2 regions of the Plantactinospora sp. WMMC1484 genome follow, and region 2 is predicted to be linked to the other one. Evidence: predicted binding sites of a transcription regulator. Region 2 holds the regulator's gene; the other holds the start of a gene.

Region 1 (3,411 bases), 2.2 Mb from region 2:
GGCCCGGAGTCCGGATCGGCGGTGGTCTGCGGGGTGGGAGCCGGCACGTCGGTCATGGTCGCACGCCGTACGGCGACCAGTTTCGGCGGGTAACGGGGCCTTGCAGGTTTCTGCGCATACCCCGGTGACCTGGGCAACGACGGCCGCCAATAGGTGAGAGGTGGAAAGCGACCGCCCGGTTGCCCGCCTCGTGCCCGTTTTGGACTAGTGCGCTGTGACCCGACCTTGGTGTACGGTGCGGGTTCGGCCGCTCGATTCGTGAGATCCGATCACCGCATGATCCATTAGGGGAAAGCGAGTCGGCGGCCCCGGCAGGCTATGTCGTCGCCGGAGCTCGGGCAGCTCCGACGCGACCGAAGTAAGGAAGTGCACCGTGGCGCAGGGCACCGTGAAGTGGTTCAACAGCGAAAAGGGCTACGGCTTCATTGCCGTCGATGGCGGGCAGGACGTCTTCGTCCACTTCTCCGCGATCGAGATGGACGGTTACAAGGCGCTTGACGACGGTCAGCGCGTCGAGTTCGAGATCGCCCAGGGCCAGAAGGGCCCACAGGCGGAAAAGGTCCGGGTCATCGCCTGAGCTGCCGGGCCACCGCCCGTAGCTCTCACGGACCTCTCCTTCTTCAATCACCCGGACGTTAGGCCCCACCCCGGACGGAGGCCGCCGGTACGACGCCCGTCGGATCCGGTGTGGCCGCGCGTCCGGGAGGGCACGTGCGGCCGGTTCTTTCCGGGGCAGAGGAATTCGATCCCTGATTTCCAGATCCCGAGCTTTCCGACCGCTTGGGATGCCCTTTGTCCCGCTTGGGATGCCCTTTGTCCGGGCTGTGCCCGACTACCGTGCGGCGTGCACGGATAGGTATGCGTGCGAATGGTCGCGTGCGGCGCTGCCATGTCACGGCGTGGCGCTCGCCTGCCTCTCACTCCGCCCCGCTGCTGACGCTCGGGTCCCCCGTCTGCCGGCGTGCCCGGGGTGCCTGCCGGCCTGCCCGGGGTGCCGGCCTGCCCGCGTGCCTGCCGGGTGCCCGTGGAGGGCCGGAGGGGCCGTGGAGTGCGGCCCGGGCACCGCGAGATGCCCGAACTCCCGGCTCGACTGGCCCAGCCGCTTGCACTCGGCAGGGGAGAGTGCTAAACAAGTGTTTGGCACTCGCACATCGTGAGTGCCAAAGGTCGGGGCGGTAGGGCCACGGTCGTGGACCTGTGCAAGCAGGTGCGCGGCACATGGCCGGTCGTCGCGGGCTGTCCGGCCCGGCCGACGGACGTCACTGTCGCACAGCGCGACGGAGTCGAGCCGGCACCTCGGTGCCGGCGACCCCGTCCGCCAGTGCCGTAGTGACGTCCGAAGGTGCGTAACCAGGCGGCACATCCGGGGCCGGCAAGGTTCCCGGTGGCCGCGAGTGTCCAGGAGGACAACGCCGTATGGCCAAGATGATCGCGTTCGACGAGGAGGCGCGCCGCGGCCTTGAGCGGGGCATGAACACCCTCGCCGACGCCGTGAAGGTGACGCTCGGCCCGAAGGGCCGCAACGTCGTACTCGAGAAGAAGTGGGGCGCTCCGACCATCACCAACGATGGTGTGAGCATCGCCAAGGAGATCGAACTCGAGGACCCGTACGAGAAGATCGGCGCGGAGCTGGTCAAGGAGGTCGCCAAGAAGACCGACGACGTTGCCGGTGACGGCACGACGACGGCGACCGTCCTCGCCCAGGCGCTGGTCCGCGAGGGCCTGCGCAACGTCGCGGCCGGCGCGAACCCGATGGCCCTGAAGCGGGGCATCGAGGCCGCGGTCGCGAACGTCTCGGAGGAGCTGAGCAAGCTCGCCAAGGACGTCGAGACCAAGGAGCAGATCGCCTCCACCGCCTCCATCTCGGCTGGGGACACCAGCGTCGGCGAGATTATCGCCGAGGCGATGGACAAGGTCGGCAAGGAAGGCGTCATCACCGTCGAGGAGAGCAACACCTTCGGGCTCGAGCTGGAGCTGACCGAGGGCATGCGCTTCGACAAGGGCTACATCTCGGGGTACTTCATGACCGACCCCGACCGGATGGAGGCCGTGCTCGACGACCCGTACATCCTGATCGTCAACAGCAAGATCTCGACGGTCAAGGACCTGCTGCCGATCCTCGAGAAGGTCATGCAGTCGGGTAAGCCGCTGGCCATCATCGCCGAGGACGTCGAGGGCGAGGCCCTGGCGACCCTGGTGGTCAACAAGGTCCGGGGCACCTTCAAGTCGGTCGCCGTCAAGGCTCCCGGCTTCGGTGACCGCCGCAAGGCCATGCTGGGCGACATCGCCATCCTGACCGGCGGCCAGCCGATCAGCGAGGAGGTCGGCCTCAAGCTGGACGCCGTCGGCCTCGACATGCTGGGCCGGGCCCGCAAGGTCGTGGTGACCAAGGACGAGACCACCATCGTCGACGGTGCCGGCGACGCCGACCAGATCAACGGCCGGGTGAACCAGATCCGCGCCGAGATCGAGAAGAGCGACTCCGACTACGACCGCGAGAAGCTGCAGGAGCGCCTGGCCAAGCTGGCCGGCGGTGTTGCGGTGATCAAGGTCGGCGCGGCCACCGAGGTCGAGCTGAAGGAGCGCAAGCACCGCATCGAGGACGCGGTGCGCAACGCGAAGGCCGCCGTCGAGGAGGGCATCGTCCCGGGTGGTGGCGTCGCGCTGGTGCAGGCCGGCAAGACCGCCTTCGACAAGCTGGACCTGGCCGGCGACGAGGCGACCGGTGCGCAGATCGTCAAGATCGCGCTGGACGCCCCGCTGCGGCAGATCGCCGTCAACGCCGGTCTCGAGGGCGGCGTCGTGGTCGAGAAGGTCCGCAACCTGGACGCCGGGCACGGCCTCAACGCGGCCAACGGTGAGTACGTCGACCTGCTCCAGGCCGGCATCATCGACCCGGCCAAGGTGACCCGGTCGGCGCTGCAGAACGCGTCGTCGATCGCGGCCCTGTTCCTGACCACCGAGGCTGTGGTGGCGGACAAGCCGGAGAAGACCCCGGCTGCCCCGGCTGCGCCGGGCGGCGGGGACATGGACTTCTGAGTCCACGCTCCACGTCGAAGGGGGCGGACCGCGTCAGCGGTCCGCCCCCTTCCTTCCTCGGGGCGCTGCGTGGCGTCGAGCCGGGCGATCAGGTACCACTGACCTATCTGCGGGACGGCCAGCCTCGGCAGACCTCGGTCACGCCGACCGCGGTGACCCGACAGCGTCCGCCCAGGGGCCGAGCGCCCGAGTGCCCGCCCAGGGGCCGAGCGCCCGAGTGCCCGAGTGCCCGCCCAGGGGCCGAGCGCCCGAGCGCCCGAGTGCCCGCCCAGGGGCCGGACGTTCGCTGTTCGTCGACGGCGGGCGGGTAGTGGCGAGGCTCTCCTGGAAGCAACCCGGAGGCGCCTAGCCCTGAGGGCGGCCTAGAGCCGC
Region 2 (3,411 bases):
CGGCCGGGACGAGACGACCTGGCCGAGGAAGGTGCGCTGCACCGACTGCACCTCGCCGCGCCCGCCGCACGCCTCGCAGGTGGCGAGGTGGGTGCCGGGGGCGGTGCCGGCGCCGGAGCAGGTGGTGCAGAGCACGGCGGTGTCCACCGCGATCGGCGCCTCCACCCCGAACGCCGTCTCCGGCAGGTCGAGTTCGAGCCGAAGGATCGCGTCCGCGCCCGGCCTGGTCCGCGGGCGCGGCCCGCGGGAGCCGCCGGCGGCGCCGAAGAACGCGTCCATGATGTCCTGGAAGCCGACGAAGGGGCCACCGGCGCCACCCGGGCCGGCACCTGGCCCGGCACCGGGGGCCAGCGGGTCGCCGCCGAGGTCGACGATCTGCCGCTTCTGGTCGTCCGAAAGGACTTCGTACGCGGCGTTGATGTCCTTGAACTTCTCGTGTGCCTCCGGATCCGGATTCACGTCCGGGTGGTACCGCCGCGCCAGCTTGCGGTAGGCGCGCTTGATGTCGTCGTCGGAGGCGTCCCGGCTGATGCCGAGAATCCCGTAGTAGTCCTTGGCCACTGCGTTCCGTGTCCTCATGTCTGTCTCGCGTTACCGTCCGCCGGTCGTCGTCAGGTGAGTGCGGTGGTCTCGTCAGGTGAGCTTGGTGGTCACTGCGCCAGCACGTCGCCGACGTAGCGTGCCACGGCCCGCACCGTGGCGATGGTGCCCGGATAGTCCATCCGGGTGGGCCCCAACACGCCGAGCCCGCCGACGATGGTCGTACCCGGACCGTATCCGGTGCTGACCACCGAGGTGGCCCGAAGGTTGTCGATCTCGTTCTCGTCGCCGATCCGGACCTGGAGCGTGTTCGGCTCCACCTCGCCGATCAGCTTGAGCAGGATGACCTCCTCCTCGAGCGCCTCGAGGATCGGCCGCAGCGAACCCTGGAAGTCGAGCAGGCCACCCCGGGTGAGGTTGGCGGTGCCGGCCAGCGCGATCCGCTCCTCGTGCCGCTCGACCAGCGTCTCCAGCAGGACGGTGGCGAGCGTGGTCATCGCCGGGCAGAGCCCGGGGACCGCCTCGTCGACCAGGGCCTGGACCAGGGGCGGGGTCTCGGCGAGCTTCCGGCCGCCGAGCCGCTCGTTGATCAGCCGGCGCAGCTCGGTGACGTCGTCGGCGCTGATCGGCGTGGGCAGCTCGACCAGCCGCTGCTCCACCCGGCCGGTGTCGGCGATCATGACGAGCATCAGCCGGGTGGTGGAGATCGGCACCAGTTCCAGGTGCCGGACGGAGGAGCGGGCCAGGCTCGGGTACTGCACGACGGCGACCTGCCGGGTGAGCTGGGCGAGCAGCCGGACCGTACGGTGCACCACGTCGTCGAGGTCCACCGCACCGACCAGGAAACGCTCGATCGCCCGCCGCTCGGCCGGGGTCAGCGGCTTGACCCGGGAGAGCCGGTCCACGAAGAGGCGGTAACCACGGTCGGTGGGGACCCGGCCGGCACTGGTGTGCGGCTGCCGGATGTAGCCCTCCTCCTCCAGCACGGCCATGTCGTTGCGGACGGTGGCCGGCGAGACGCCGAGCTGGTGCCGCTCGACGAGGGCCTTGCTGCCGACCGGTTCCTGGGTGGCGACGTAGTCCTCCACGATCGCGCGCAGCACGTCGAGCTTGCGGTCGTCGAGACCCATCCTCACCTCCCTGCGACGTCCCGGCCCCGGCTGGGCGAAACGACCGGGGCGACCACGACGGTCGGGCCACGGAATCCCCTGGCACTCGACTGTAGCGAGTGCCAGTCTACGACCAAGACGTACCCGACGCGATGATCGTTTGGATGGGCTATCCGAACCCGGACAACAGGCTTGCCAGCACACCCTACCCCGGTCGACCTAGCAGGTACGGTCGGCTATTGTCCAGACTCGATCCGAGGGGTGGGTGGCGCCGCTTGTCCCCGCCCCCTACCGTGACCGCATGACTGAACCACCTCGCCCTCCTGGTGAGTACGGCGGCCAGCCCCACGACCCCACCGCCCCGATGTCTCCGGGCTCGTACTCGACGCCCGGCGAGGGATACCCGCCGCCGCCCTCGGCACCCCAGTACGGCGCATCCGACACTCCCCCGCCGACCTCCGGCGGCGGCACATACCCGACCTCCGGCGGCGGCTACCAGCAGCCCGGCGGCTACCCGCCGCCCGGCGGCTATCCCCCGCCCGGTGGCGGCTATCCGCCCCCCGGTGGCCAGCCCCCGGGCGGCGGCTACCCCGGTGCCGGCTACCCACCGCCCGGCAACCCGTACGGCGGCCAGGCCCCGGCCGGCTACGCCAACGACGACGAGAAGACCTGGGCCCTGATCGCCCACTTCGGCGGCATCGTGGTCGGCTTCCTCGCCGGTCTGGTCGCGCTGCTGGCCAAGGGCAACGAGTCACCGACCGTCCGCGCCCACGCGGTCGAGGCGCTCAACTTCCAGATCACCTGGGGCATCATCTCGATCGTCTCGTTGATCATCGGCATGTGCACGATCGTGCTGCTCTTCCTGCCGTTCATCGCCTGGGTGGTGGTGCTGGTCTTCTCGATCATCGCCGGCATGAAGGCGAACGAGGGTGTGCTGTACCGCTATCCGATGACCATCCGCATGGTCAAGTGAAGGAGGGGGCCCTTCTTATCGTTTTCTGTATAAGAAGGGCCCCCTCCTAACAAGTCAGGGCAGCACAAGTCAGGGCAGCAGCTCCCGGGCCACCGCGTCGGCGAGCAGCCGGCCCCGGAGGGTGAGCACGGCCCGCCCCGTCGCGTACGCGGACCCGTCCAGCAGGCCCGCCTCGTGGGACCGGGCCGCACCTGCCCGCCCCTGGTCGTCGAGGGTGGCCAGCGGCAGTCCGGTGGCGAGCCGGATCCGCAGCAGCACGTCCTCCACCCGCCGCTCCTGCGCCGACAGCACCTCCCGGGCCTGTCCCGGCGAGGAACCCGCGCCGAGCCGGGCGGCGTAGCTCGCCGGATGCTTCACGTTCCACCAGCGGACCCCGCCGACGTGGCTGTGCGCGCCCGGTCCGAGACCCCACCAGTCGCCGCCGGTCCAGTAGAGCAGGTTGTGCCGGCAGGCGGCGTCCGGCGTCCGGGCCCAGTTCGACACCTCGTACCAGGAGAAGCCGGCCGCGTGCAGCGCCGCCTCCGCGGCCAGGTAGCGGTCCGCCGCGACGTCGTCGTCCGGGTACGGCAGCTCGCCGCGCCGCATCCGGGCGGCCAACCGGGTGCCGTCCTCGACGATCAGGGCGTACGCGCTGACGTGGTCCACGCCCGCCGCCAGCACCGCCGCCAGCGACGCCGCGAAGTCCTCGGCACGCTCCCCCGGTGTCCCGTAGATCAGGTCCAGGTTGACGTGCGCGAACCCGGCGTCCCGGGCCTCCCGGGCGGCCTCGGTCGCCCGGCCGGCGGTGTG

The links. Region 2 encodes HrcA, which represses chaperone genes, less so after heat shock. Its sites were predicted from a motif close to GGTTNGCACNCTCNNNNNGAGNGTGCNAACC; they were not measured.
Region 1: the regulator HrcA is predicted to act here: its motif matches at 1,136-1,166, upstream of groL (chaperonin GroEL).

The regions. Positions count from the first base shown of each region.
Region 1 covers NZ_CP186055.1:663,663-667,073, reverse strand. Annotated here, with positions in the region: gene ACN28C_RS02950 (GNAT family N-acetyltransferase) at 1-56, opposite strand, end outside; gene ACN28C_RS02945 (cold-shock protein) at 374-577, shown strand; gene groL (chaperonin GroEL) at 1,417-3,039, shown strand; gene ACN28C_RS02935 (GNAT family N-acetyltransferase) at 3,402-3,411, opposite strand, start outside.
Region 2 covers NZ_CP186055.1:2,911,344-2,914,754, reverse strand. Annotated here, with positions in the region: gene dnaJ (molecular chaperone DnaJ) at 1-561, opposite strand, end outside; gene hrcA (heat-inducible transcriptional repressor HrcA) at 651-1,670, opposite strand; gene ACN28C_RS12920 (DUF4870 domain-containing protein) at 1,951-2,622, shown strand; gene hemW (radical SAM family heme chaperone HemW) at 2,692-3,411, opposite strand, start outside.